Linked DNA regions of Flavisolibacter tropicus. The main gene of each other region encodes a partner of the protein of the gene in region 2 in a complex. Links are inferred from orthologs where the notes say so. Each region holds a gene or a part of one and is shown on either strand. Other genes may lie near its edges.

Region 1 (5,450 bases), 4.0 Mb from region 2 along the record:
TTTGGATGGGCTATAAGTGGACTAAACCGGGTTCATGGTTTAACCAATTGCGTATCAACTATAACCTAGGTCATAGCATGCGATTTACAGGTAATAAGTACCAATCTCTTTTTACCAACGTTAACTCTAATGCACAATTAAAGAACTTAGCTTGGGTAGGTGGTTTTATTGGTTATAATCCAGAAGGCAATGATTATAATGAGCCAAGGAAAGGCGGCGATCTATACTTTACTACTTCTAAGCGTTGGAATTTAGAAGCCTGGTATGAAAGTAATAGCGCCAAGAAATACTCTTTTGGTGGAGATGTGTTTGCCGGCTTATACCAAATGGAAAAAGGAAGAAGCTACTTCATTAACTTGTATCATAAATACCGCTTCAACGACAAGTTTTCCTTAAGTCAATCTATCAACTTTCAGCCATTTTATAATAATGTAGGTTTTGATGGCTTCGATGGCGATCAAGTTGTTTTTGCTTTACGAGACCGCAGGACAACTGAAAATTCTATTAGCGCTAAGTATAATTTCAATTATAGATCTGGTATTACGATACGTATTCGTCACTATTGGAGTGAAGTAGATAAAAGCCGTTTTTATCAATTGAATAAAGATGGCTCAACTAGCGCATATACGCCTGGCAGCACTTATAATGGTGGTGACGTAACCTTTAACCAGTTTACATTATTTGCAGAATACACCAAGCAGTTTGCTCCAGGTAGCTTTATCAATATCGTTTGGAAAAATGAAAATGATAACGATGCGACAATGGCTAATCACCAATATTTCAAAAACTTTAATAGAACGATATCAGAGCCTCATTTAAATAATCTATCGGTACGCGTATTATACTACCTTGATTATTTAGATCTTAAAAAATGGCGTAAAAAGAAGGCCTAACCATCAGCCTTTAATAATCTTATTAAAGCTTGCTGCTATTCCTTTTATAAGGGATGAACTGAAACCTTGGTGTTCCATTTCATTAAGTCCGGCTATCGTGCAACCCTTAGGGGTGGTTACTTTATCAATCTCCTGTTCAGGGTGGGTGCCTCTTTGAAGCAACAATTCTGTAGCACCTTTAACTGTTTGTGCAGCTATTAAACTGGCAGTGGCGGCATCAAAACCTATTTCTATACCGCCTTGAATATTGGCGCGGATATAACGCATTGCATAAGCTGTACCGCAGGCACCCAGTACCGTAGCCGCATCCATAAGCTTTTCATCTATCACAGTTACTCTGCCTAGATTACTAAATAGTTGCTCAACAAGTTTTATGTGATCGAGCTGAGCGTTTTGGTAGCTTAGACAGGTCATACTTTCTAAAACGGCAATGGCCGTATTGGGCATGGCCCTAAAGAGGGGAAGTTTTTTTTGAAGGACACTTTGTATGTCTTCAATAAAAATGCCTGTAACTACTGAAACCAGAATATGTTTATCGGGGTGTAAATCATTTTTGAGTCCTTCCAGTACTTCCTTTATTTGAAAAGGTTTTACAGCTATAATTACCAGATTACTATTTTGAATGGCTTCATTGTTATTGGCTGTAACTTTTACTCCTTTCTTCTCCAGCTCCCGTAAGGTAGATGGGTTTCGCTTAGTAATATATATATCAGAAGCTTGCGAATAGTTACTTTTCAATAAACCCTCGGCAAGGGCTACTCCGAGGTTGCCGCCACCAATTATGGCCACTTTTTTATTCATAAATAGTTGTTTGGAAACCTGAAGTTATAATGGGCTTAACAAAAAAACACTTGAGGTATGCCAATTTTTAATGTGGAAAACCTACCTTTGCGACCCCAAAGTAGTTCTTTATCGTCCGTTTCAAACGGAAATTGAGGAATTTGGGAGACCCGGTAGTCGCTGAGATGAAGGGTCGCTTGAACCAATAAATCAGAAGAAAATGGCAAAAGAAATCACTGGCTATGTAAAGCTTCAGTGCAAGGGTGGCCAAGCAAACCCTGCACCTCCAATTGGTCCAGCATTAGGTTCCAAAGGTGTTAACATCATGGAATTCTGTAAGCAATTCAATGCTCGGACTCAAGATAAAATGGGAAAAGTACTTCCTGTTTTATTAACTGTTTACTCAGACAAGTCTTTCGACTTCATTATCAAAACTCCTCCTGCAGCTGTACAGTTAAAGGATGCCGCTAAAATTCAAAGCGGTTCAAAAGAGCCAAACCGTAACAAGGTTGGTAAGGTAACTTGGGCTCAGATCGAAGAGATCGCAAAAGACAAGATGCCTGACCTGAATGCGTTTACTTTAGAAAGCGCCATGAGCATGGTAGCTGGTACAGCGCGTAGCATGGGTCTGACTGTTGAAGGTCAAGCTCCATGGGAAAAATAAGTTTTGAACCTCTTAAATGAATTGAAAAATGGCTTTCATTCCTAAAAAAAGAAAAGCAGTAAACGGTAAAGTTGATGCCAACAAGGTATACAGCTTGAAAGATGCTTCTACTTTAGTAAAAGAAATAAATACAACAAAGTTTGACGCTTCCGTTGACTTACATATCCGTTTAGGCGTAGATCCTAAAAAAGCTGACCAAGCTATCCGTGGTACAGTTACTTTACCTCACGGTACTGGTAAAACAAAGAAAGTATTAGTGCTTTGCGGCCCAGATTTGGAAGCTGCTGCTAAAGGTGCCGGTGCTGACTTTGTAGGTTTAGATGAGTTTGTACAAAAGATTGAAGGTGGTTGGACTGATGTTGATGTAATCATCGCTACTCCAGCTGTAATGCCTAAGATCGGTCGTTTAGGTAAAATCTTAGGTCCTCGTAACCTGATGCCAAACCCTAAAACTGGTACAGTTACTAACGATGTGGCTGGTGCTGTAAATGAAGTTAAAGGCGGTAAGATCGCGTTTAAAGTTGATAAAGCTGGTATCATCCATGCTTCTATCGGTCGCGTTTCTTTCTCTCCAGAAAAAATTGCTGAAAACAGCCAAGAGCTGATCAACGCAATTATCAAGGCAAAGCCTTCAACTGCAAAAGGTACTTACCTGAAAGGGTTGACTATGGCCAGCACAATGAGCCCTGGTATTACTGTAGACACTAAATCTTTTGTTCACTAATTCAGGTGATTAATTCACTAATCATCTAAAACTTATTATCATGACTAAAGAACAAAAAAATGAAGTAATAGAAGCGTTGAAAGAGAAATTTTCTCAATACAACAACTTCTATGTTACCAATACTGAATCCCTTTCTGTTGAGCAAGTAACCAAATTGCGTCGTGCTTGCTTTAACAAAAATGTGGAAATGCGTGTGGCTAAGAACACGCTGATCAAGAAAGCATTAGAATCTTTAAATAACGAAAGCTATACTGGTGTTTACGATTCTTTAAACAATGTAACTGCTTTGTTGTTTTCTGAAAATCCAAAAGAACCAGCTTTGATCATCTCTTCTTTCCGTACGGAGAGCAAAGGTGAGAAGCCTGAGCTGAAGGCTGCTTTCATCAATGGTGATATTTACACTGGCGACAACAACCTGGTTACATTAACAAAGATCAAGACGAAGAACGAGTTGATCGGAGAAGTTATTGGCTTGTTGCAATCTCCAGCGAAGCGTGTATTGGCTGCTTTGTTGCACCATCACGAAAAGCAAGCTAACGGTGGCACTGCTGAAGCAGAAGCACCTGCAGCTGAATAATTAGCTAATTAGCTAATGTGAAAATTAGCTGATGATATAACCCAGGCCTGAGGGTCAATAAAGGCAAATTTTTTTAATAACATCCTCCGGAGTCTAAAACAATGAAGGGGGAAAAAATTTTAAACAATGGCAGACGTTAAACAACTTGCTGAACAATTAGTAGGCCTTACTGTTAAAGAAGTACAGGAATTGGCTGATTTCATGAAATCTGAGTACGGTATCGAGCCTGCTGCTGCTACTGTAGTAGCTGGTCCTGCTGGTCCTGCTGCAGCTGCTGCTGAAGAAAAAACTTCATTCAATGTTATCCTGAAAAGCGGTGGTGCTTCTAAACTGAACGTAGTTAAGATCGTTAAAGACTTGACTGGTTTAGGTCTGAAAGAAGCTAAAGATTTAGTAGACGGTGCTCCAAAACCTGTTAAAGAAGGTGTTGACAAAGCAACTGCTGAAGACATCGCTGCTAAGCTGAAAGAAGCTGGTGCTGAAGTTGAAATCGCTTAATTCTATTTCAACAATATACTAGAACCCCGCATTAGCGGGGTTTTTGTTTATAAGGGCTCGTTATCAATCTCTCATTTAGAGAATAAAGTAGGGTGAGATCTTAGTGTAAGTGGCCTCATCAATAATGAGTATCTTCTTTAAATCCTCAATAGTTTTAAATTCTCCGTGCTGGTTCCGGTATTCTATAATTGCATTAGCCAATTGCCATTTAATGTAAGGGTGGGCCTTTAGCTCCTCTTTTGTTGCAGTATTTAGGTTGAACTTTTTGACTGAAAGTGTATTTAACTGTAAATATCCTTTTATGGCTTGATAAGTTGAGTCTGGCAGGCCATAGGTTTCTTTAATTTGCTCAATTGAATGGAATCCACCTAATTTGTCTCTGAAGTTTACAATTCGGTTGGCTAACTTACTGCCAATGCCAGGAAGAGCAATGTAAGCTCCTGTATCTGCACTGTTTATATCCACTATTTCTATTTTTTTCTCTTTCCTTTCATATGTGTAGGTTGGGTTGGTATAGTTGCGTTCATATTTGCTCTCTACCGAAGTAACTTGAATGTAATTAGCTATGTAGTTATAAAAACCTTCGGGCAAACCCCATATCTTTTGAAGATCTTCCGGTTTATAAAACCTTCCACCTTTGTTCCTATAATTGATAATTGTTCTAATGGTTCGCTCTCTAAGTCCCAACTTAGCCCACCCCTCAGCTGGTAATGTATTTGGATCAAAAACAAAGCGTTTACCTTTGGTAAAACCTGGCATACTGCTGGGCTCATAATTGTAAGAGGTAATACTTCTCGTTTCTGAATTGGTTTCATTTTGGTGTTGTACAGTATCCAGCATACGTGCAATGGTTGGATCAATAGGGGTAGGGGGATGGTAAGTACGGGAGAAAAACCTGGGCAAAAAGCAGATGATCAGGATCAAGGATAAAACAAAATAAATTCCTATTCGGTCCTTTTTAGTAAAAGTCAGATAGTCTCGAAGGATTTGTTTCGGACTCATGCAGTTAGTTTGATTTCTGAAAATTATCTAAAAATTTGTGGCTTAATATTTGTTGTCGTGAAAAATTCTGGTTTTCCCAGCAAAATTCTTACTTTTGCTGTCCTTTAGTTTTGGCCAAAAACAATTTTGACGTTACAATACATTCTCAAGTAATTGATTTTCAATAGCTTTTATTTTTCAAATAAGAGCCTGAGAAAGTCTTGTCTCGTTTAAAACAAAAACCGGTTTTTATACATATGTCTGCTACAACAATGAATCAAAGGATCAATTTCGGAAAAATTGGAAACATTGCCGATACTCCTGATCTTCTGG
Region 2 (7,980 bases):
CAAAACGTACTATTAAGGATTCGCTGCCTATAGGTACCTTCTTTATTGTTTCTACGCCCAAGCGATACAATCAGGATGCCTTATATCCAGAATTGTTTCGCCGTATCAATGACGATGATCCGGAAAATTCACCACTGTACTCATATGCTATTTATAAGAAGAATATTCTGGTTGCATCAAGTACCAAGTATCCCTTTAGGATTAACCTGATGCCTAGTGAAGTTCCAGTGCAGGAGTTTACACGCTTTTTAAATGGCGATTATGATGAGTTGTGGTTTAGAGCAAGCACTGAGAAGGTGGTTGTGATTGCTAAAAAGCAAGATTCTCTATTAGAAAGCATTACTTTATTTTCTTACTTGTTTTGCGCCTTCCTTTTTTTGGTGGCATTCTTACAAATAGTGTCCATTCTATTAAGGGCAGGGGAAGATTGGAAAGTTTTGCATGTGTTCTGGCAAATGAATATTCGATCACAGGTTCATGGGACCGTGATCTTTATTAGCATTTTATCATTCCTGATTATAGGGGTGGCAACTATCTCTTTTTTCATTTCCCGATATAATCGTAACAATATTGACAGACTCAGCCGTACCGCAGGTATCATGGTAAAAGAGCTGCAAAAGCGTGTTACCGAATATGGCGTTTTTGATGATGTTGTGAAAATTTATGATCCAATTGTCAACGAGAATTTAAAGGAACTGATTGACGATGTAGCAGATATACATAATGTCGATGTCAATGTATATGATCTCCAGGGAAATCTCCAGGTATCATCCGAGAATGAAGTTTATAACAGGGGTATATTGAGCAAAAAGATGCATCCAGAGGCATACTTTCACTTAAACAGACTAAGGCAAGTGCAATACGTACAAGAAGAAAGTATGAGCTCCCTGCAGTATTTAAGTATTTATGCGGCTGTTAGAGATGAAGAAGGAAATGTATATGCCTATCTGAATATCCCGTATTTCTTATCCCAGATTGATCTGAACCAGGAGATTTCTAATTTTTTAGTGACTATCATTAATCTGAACGCCTTTATTTTCCTTATCGCAGGTGTTATTGCTTTGTTTATTACAAACCGCATTACACGTTCCTTCTCCATCATTGGAGATAAGATGAAGGAAATACAGTTGGGTAAAACTAATGAGGAAATTGTTTGGAATCGTAACGATGAAATAGGAGAGCTGGTAACGCAGTATAATAAAATGGTACATCAATTAGAGGAAAGTGCTACTGCTTTGGCCAAAAGTGAGCGGGAAGGGGCTTGGCGGGAAATGGCGCGCCAGGTAGCGCATGAGATCAAGAATCCACTAACACCTATGAAGTTGAGCATTCAGTATTTGCAAAAAGCAGTTAATAATAACCAGCCGAATGTAAAAGATTTAACGACCAATGTGGCCAATACGCTTGTAGAGCAAATCGACCATCTTTCTAAGATCGCTGCCGACTTTGCCCGATTTGCAAATATTGGTTACCGCCACTTAGAGCGTTTTGATCTTCATGCAGTTTTAGAAGGGTTAATCGATTTAAATCGGGCTAACCCTAAGGTTACATTAAAGTGGTATCCGTTGCCTCATGCCTTGTACATAGAAGCGGATAAAACACACATGAATCGCTTGTTTACTAACTTGTTAACGAATGCAATTGAAGCTTGCTCAAATGAGAAAGCGTGTATTGTAGAGGTTATAGAATCAGTACAACGTGAAGGCATGTTTGCTATTCACATTAAAGACAATGGTATTGGTATTCCCAAAGAAATGCAGTCTAAGATCTTTACCCCCAACTTCACAACGAAGTCTTCCGGAACAGGGCTTGGATTGGCCATGTCAAAAAGTATCGTTGAGCAAGCCGGAGGTAATATCTGGTTTGAAAACAATCCAGGAGGTGGAACTACTTTCGTTGTAGAACTACCTACAATTAACTAAGCTTTTTTATGGCTTTTCGGTTTTGAAGGAAGGCTTCAAATGCTTCTCGACTATAACTGCTGAGGTTATGCTGTTTTGTTAATCCTCCTTTTTGCGCTACTAATACACCATACTTAATATTAGCAAACTCTTCCAACGCATGGGCGTCAGGGTTGATGGAAAGAAGTACGCCTTTTTCCAAGGCATAATCTATATAACGCCAATCTATATCCAGGCGGTAAGGACTGGCATTTATCTCTATAGCCACATTGTTGGCTGCACAAGCATCAATGATGGCTTTATGATCTACAGGATAGCCTTTACGGCGAATAACCAGGCGGCCCGTCATGTGTCCCAAAATAGTTACATAAGGATTGGTAATGGCACCCATTAAACGCTGCATAGCTTTCTCTTCATCCATATCCAGGTTGCTATGGATAGAGGCAATCACCATGTCAAAACTAGATAGCACTTCATTGCTATAGTCCATGCTGCCATCTCCTAATATATCGCACTCAATGCTTTTGAAGATCTTAAAAGGAGCTAACTTTTTATTTAAGGCATCAATTTCACGATGCTGTTCTTTTATTCGTTCTTCACTTAAGCCGTTAGCATAAGAGGCAGCCTTTGAGTGGTCTGAGATAACAAGGTATTCAAAGCCAAGGCGAATCAGTTCATTGGCCATCTCTTCTAGCGAATAAGAACCATCGCTCCAGGTGCTGTGTGAATGTATCAGTCCTTTAATGTCTTTGACTTGCACTACATCTGGAACACCCTGCTCTTTGATTTTATGTAGAACATCGCTGTTCTCTCTTAAATAAGGAGGAATGAAAGGGAGCCCTTTAGTGCTAAAAATAGCTTCTTCACTTTCACTTGTGATTACTGCGCCAAAAGCTTCTAAAAACGCCGGACTAGCAGTAGTAGTAAATAACTTCTGTATAAAATTTTCTGGTGATGCTAAATGAAAGTATAATCGAATAGAGCCATTTGCCAAGAAATGAATATGCGCATCGCTCTCATCAAGGATTTCTGTTTCTTCTTTAGGGAAAAAGTGAATCAGGTTTTCTTTTGATAAGGTAGTTACCCATTCCAGGGTTTCTATTACCTCTAGTTGTCTTCTAAAGGCACCGGTAATACTTGTCTGGGCCTGGCTATATTTTTCAGATAGCTTGGTTTGTAAGGCTTCTGCAAAACTTTCTATTTCGGCATACATAAACTTTCCTTTGTTCTGTTGTTGGAAGTGTATAGCCTCTAGAATTTTTTGTTCTGTCTTATCGCCAAAGCCTTTTTGCTTGGCAATGCGGTGTTCTTGACAAGCTTCTTTCAATTCTTCAATGGTAGCTATGTGTAATTCTTTCCAGATAGTGTGAATCTTTTTAGGTCCCAAACCTTTTATGCTCATCATTTCCAAAACACCTTCAGGAGTTATAGTTAACAGCTCTTTCAAAGCTGATAGTTCGCCTGTTTGTACCAGTTCTACAATCTTCTTGGCCACACTTTCACCAATGCCTCTAATAGAGGATATTTTGTTTTCGGGTAACGTACTTAAGGCCTGTGGCAACTTCTCAATGGCAAACGCAGCCGATGAATAGCTCTTAGACTTAAAGCTGTTCTCGCCATGAATGTCCATTAACTTGGAAAGTAAGTTCAGTTGCTCTGCTATCTGGTAATTATCCATGACTGCAAGATAGTGAATCGCCAATGCTCATTGGCGAATAATGGATTCCAAATAAAAAGGGGAGAAGGGACGAAGGAAAGATCCGGCAAAGAAGTTTGTCGTTTCAAATGCTGCAGGGGGAAGCTGCATGAATAAGTTTAGAAGTAACGGTTATATTTTTTGTGAAGTTGATAATTTAGATAGAGGCAGAAATGATTCTTTATAAATGAAAAGTATTAGCGGAGAGGTCTCTGGTGTCTATGAAAACAAGCCATCCTTTTATTCTCTTACTGCGAAATCCATTCTAAATCCCATAATCTGCAATAAAAGAAAAAGGTCCCGAATAATCGGGACCCATATAAATAAGAAAGTTTGTTCTTATTTCTTTTTAGCTGCTGCTTTTTTTGCAGGAGCTGCTTTTTTAGCAGGAGCTGCTTTCTTTGCTGCAACTTTCTTTGCAGGAGCTGCTTTTTTAGCAGGAGCTGCTTTCTTTGCTGCTGCTTTTTTAGGAGCTGCTTTTTTAGCTGCTGCTTTCTTTGCAGGAGCTGCTTTTTTTGCTGCTACTTTTTTAGCAGGAGCTGCTTTTTTAGCGGCTGCCTTTTTAGGAGCTGCTTTAGATGTTGAACCTTTGCTGGCAGCTTTTTTTGCTGTTGCCATAGTTTTTGAATTTAATGGTTAGTTAAAAAATAACGATAGTAAAGTTAGAAACAAATTTTATACCGTCAAATTTTTTATGCACCATTAATTCAGGCAAGGCAATTAAGCAGTTGCTTCAACGGCATTAACAGATACGAATGTTCTGTTTTGTCTGCCTTTTTTGAATTCAACAACACCATCAGATAAAGCAAACAGTGTATAGTCTTTACCAACACCTACGTTTGAACCTGGGTGATATACAGTACCACGTTGACGAACAATAATGTTACCTGCAATAGCGGGTTGACCACCGTAAATTTTTACGCCCAAACGCTTGCTGTTTGAGTCGCGGCCGTTCTTTACACTACCTTCACCTTTCTTGTGAGCCATGATAGTTTATTTTAAAAATGATAGTTATTAATTAATAATTCCCTAAGCTGACAAAGGGTTAAGCAATATTGCTGATTCTGATTTTAGTATAGTGCGTACGGTGACCTAATTTTTTACGGAAACCTTTTCTACGCTTTTGCTTATAAGCAATTACCTTATCACCTTTTACATGATCAAGGATCTCTGCTTGTACTTTTACACTTACAGCATCTGCAAATGATAAATTTCCGTTGGCATCAGCTAAAATCACTTCGCCAAATTCTACTTTGTCGCCGGCGTTGCCTTTAATATTAGGCACGTATAAAGTTTGGTCTTTTTCAACCTTGAATTGCTTACCAGCTATTTTTACGATTGCGAACATAACGGTTCAAAAATTAGGTTGGCAAAGGTAATGGTATTTTCTGAAGTGACCAACAATTTCCCTTTTGTTAAAGCTAAATTAAGAGCGCCTTAACGGCTATTCAGTATATTCGTGCCGGTTTAGCAGCCATTTTTTCCCTCTGGGAAGAGGGGCAGCAGCTTTATATAAGCCTACGATGAAAATCAAATCACTATTAGCAAAGCCTTTTGCTTCCTATATACATTCAAAAATACGTAAGGGTATGCATACTGCCCTTGCCGATCAGGATGCTATTTTAAAGGAGCTTTTAAAGGTTGGAAAGAATACAGAGTTCGGAAAAGATCACCAGTTTGGAAATATTAACTCCTATAGGGAGTACACTCAAGGCGTGCCCATTCGCGATTATGAGGCCTTTAAGCCTTATATAAATAAGGTAAAAGAGGGCCGGCATAATGTACTGTGGAAGGGTAAGCCCATCTATTTTGCCAAAACCTCTGGCACTACTAGTGGGGTAAAATACATTCCCATTACAAATGAATCGATTCCCAACCACATCAATACAGCCCGTAATGCCTTGCTCTGCTATATGGCTGAAACAGGAAATACAGCCTTTGCCGACGGCAAATTAATTTTCCTGTCTGGCTCGCCAGAGCTGGAGCGTATTGGCGGTATTCCTACAGGTCGTTTGAGCGGCATAGTCAATCACCACGTTCCTAAATATCTGCGCTCTAACCAACTGCCCAGCTATGAGACCAACTGCATTGAAGACTGGGAAACCAAGTTGGATAAGATTGTAGAGGAAACGATCAACCAAGACATGACACTGATCAGCGGTATTCCGCCATGGGTGCAGATGTACTTTGATCGCTTGCAGGAAAAAAGTGGTAAAAGGATCAAAGACCTTTTTCCGCAATTCTCTGTGTTGGTGCATGGCGGCGTCAACTTTGAACCTTATAGAGCAAAACTTTTTGAAAGCATTGGTCAGAAGATCGATGCTATCGAAACCTTCCCTGCCTCTGAAGGTTTCTTCGCTTTCCAGGATACGCAAACAGAAGAAGGCCTATTGTTAAATACCAATAGCGGTATCTTCTTTGAATTTATTCCTGCTGGCGAAATATTTAATGATAATCCTACGCGTCTTTCTTTGCACGATGTAAAAGTGGGAGAGAACTATGCCTTGATTATAAACAATAATGCCGGTTTATGGAGTTACAACCTGGGCGATACAGTAAAGTTTGTTAGTACAGATCCATATCGTTTAGTTGTTACAGGTCGTACCAAGCATTTTATTTCGGCGTTTGGTGAGCACGTTATTGGTGAAGAAGTAGAACACAGCCTGTTAAAAGCTGCTGAAAGAAACAATGTACGCATCACCGAATTCACCGTAGCTCCATTTATTCAACAGGGCGAAGGAAAGAGCTACCACGAGTGGTTCGTTGAATTTGAAAACAAACCTGACAATCTTGAAGCCTTTGCACAACAGGTAAATGAGAACCTGCGTCAAAAAAATATCTATTACGATGATCTGATCAGGGGTAATATTTTGCAGCCGCTGAAAATTTCTGTGGTGCGCAAGAATGGCTTCATTGATTATATGAAATCGATCGGCAAGTTAGGCGGGCAGAATAAAGTGCCTCGCTTAAGTAACGATCGTGCTATTGCTAACGCTTTACAAAACTGGATAGAGTCATAATGAACCTATTTTGTTATTCCCTAATGACTTACTTATTTTTATAAATCCACTATGAATGCAAACGCCTCGATAAAACGCATTGGCATCTTTGGTTCAACAGGGTCTATTGGTACACAGGCCCTGGATGTGATTGCGGCTAACCCTGATAAGTTTTCTGTAGAAATATTGACCGCCAATGGCAACGAGGATCTACTGATTGAACAGGCGATTAAGTTTAAGCCAAACGTGGTGGTGATCTGCGATGAAAGTAAATATGCCAAAGTACGCGAAGCTTTAGCATCTTCGGATAGTAAAGTATTTGCTGGAGAGAAAGCATTGGAAGAAGTGGCAGGTATGGATATCTATGACCTCATGCTGGCAGCCATTGTTGGTTATGCTGGTTTGAAACCTACACTTAGCGCCATCAATGCCGGCAAGGCTATTGCGCTTGCTAATAAAGAAACGCTGGTGGTGGCTGGCGATATCGTAATGCAAACGGCCTTTCAAAAGCGCGTACCAATTATTCCCGTCGATTCCGAGCATTCCGCAATATTTCAATGCCTCGTAGGGGAAACCCGCAACCCGGTTGAGAAGATCTTGCTAACCGCTTCTGGTGGACCATTCCTGGGTCGTAAGCCAAACTACCTGGTGAATGTAAAACGGGAGCACGCCCTGCAACATCCCAACTGGAGCATGGGTGCCAAGATCAGCGTAGATTCAGCTACATTGATGAATAAGGGTTTGGAAATGATTGAAGCCAAATGGTTATTCAATCTACGTCCTGAACAGATTGAGGTGCTTATACACCCACAAAGCATCGTGCACTCCATGGTGCAATTTGAAGATGGTAGCATCAAAGCGCAAATGGGACTGCCAGATATGAAGTTACCCATTCAATACGCTTTAGCTTTCCCTCAGCGCATTCAAAATAGCTATCCGCGTTGCGATTTCAAAAAGTTCAAAACGTTAACATTCGACGAGCCCGACTATCGCACTTTCCGTAATCTCACGCTGGCCATTGAAGCCCTGAATAAGGGAGGAAATCTGGCCTGTATTATGAACGCCGCCAACGAAATTGCGGTGTATGCGTTCTTACGGAACAAGCTGGGCTTCCTTGATATGACGGATGTTATAGAGCATACCATGCAAAAAGTGAAGTTCATTCAACAGCCTACTTTGGAGGAGTATTTGGATAGCGATGGTGAGGCCAGAACCTATGCCGCAGAGATGATCAAGCTGTAAAATCAAACACTTAAAACACCGTTAATAATAGCTGAGCTGCGTCCTAAAATGACAAAGGGTGCACGCAGGTTGGTTTATTATAAGATATTTGTTACTTGATTTTTTCAATAAAAGATTCTTCTGATATCATTCAATATGTTTT

The links. Proteins that work in one complex are often made in the same cells at the same time.
Region 1: rpmA (region 2) and rplL share a complex: the UniProt entries of both Escherichia coli proteins name them as parts of the 50S ribosomal subunit. The link is inferred for Flavisolibacter tropicus from one-to-one orthologs.

The regions. Positions count from the first base shown.
Region 1 is NZ_CP011390.1:5,218,269-5,223,718, forward strand. What follows is about bases 2,645-5,450. They hold rplL (50S ribosomal protein L7/L12), read left to right. Parts: upstream 2,645-3,764; coding sequence 3,765-4,136; downstream 4,137-5,450. Other genes in these bases: rplA (50S ribosomal protein L1), read left to right, coding at 2,645-3,061; rplJ (50S ribosomal protein L10), read left to right, coding at 3,102-3,638; SY85_RS22370 (ComEA family DNA-binding protein), read right to left, coding at 4,212-5,138; rpoB (DNA-directed RNA polymerase subunit beta), read left to right, coding at 5,375-5,450. Outside these bases: SY85_RS22340 (DUF5916 domain-containing protein), read left to right, coding at 1-893; proC (pyrroline-5-carboxylate reductase), read right to left, coding at 897-1,694; rplK (50S ribosomal protein L11), read left to right, coding at 1,894-2,337; more of rplA, read left to right, coding at 2,366-2,644. UniProt on the Escherichia coli protein: The binding site for several of the GTPase factors involved in protein synthesis (IF-2, EF-Tu, EF-G and RF3). Is thus essential for accurate translation.
Region 2 is NZ_CP011390.1:1,244,802-1,252,781, reverse strand. The notes cover bases 2,952-5,643. They hold rpmA (50S ribosomal protein L27), read right to left. Parts: upstream 4,585-5,643; coding sequence 4,318-4,584; downstream 2,952-4,317. Other genes in these bases: SY85_RS05100 (GH3 auxin-responsive promoter family protein), read left to right, coding at 5,121-5,643; rplU (50S ribosomal protein L21), read right to left, coding at 4,643-4,945; SY85_RS05115 (hypothetical protein), read right to left, coding at 3,937-4,215; SY85_RS05120 (helix-hairpin-helix domain-containing protein), read right to left, coding at 2,952-3,579. In the rest of the region: SY85_RS05125 (sensor histidine kinase), read left to right, coding at 1-1,922; more of SY85_RS05120, read right to left, coding at 1,915-2,951; more of SY85_RS05100, read left to right, coding at 5,644-6,617; SY85_RS05095 (1-deoxy-D-xylulose-5-phosphate reductoisomerase), read left to right, coding at 6,669-7,838; RIP metalloprotease RseP, read left to right, coding at 7,974-7,980.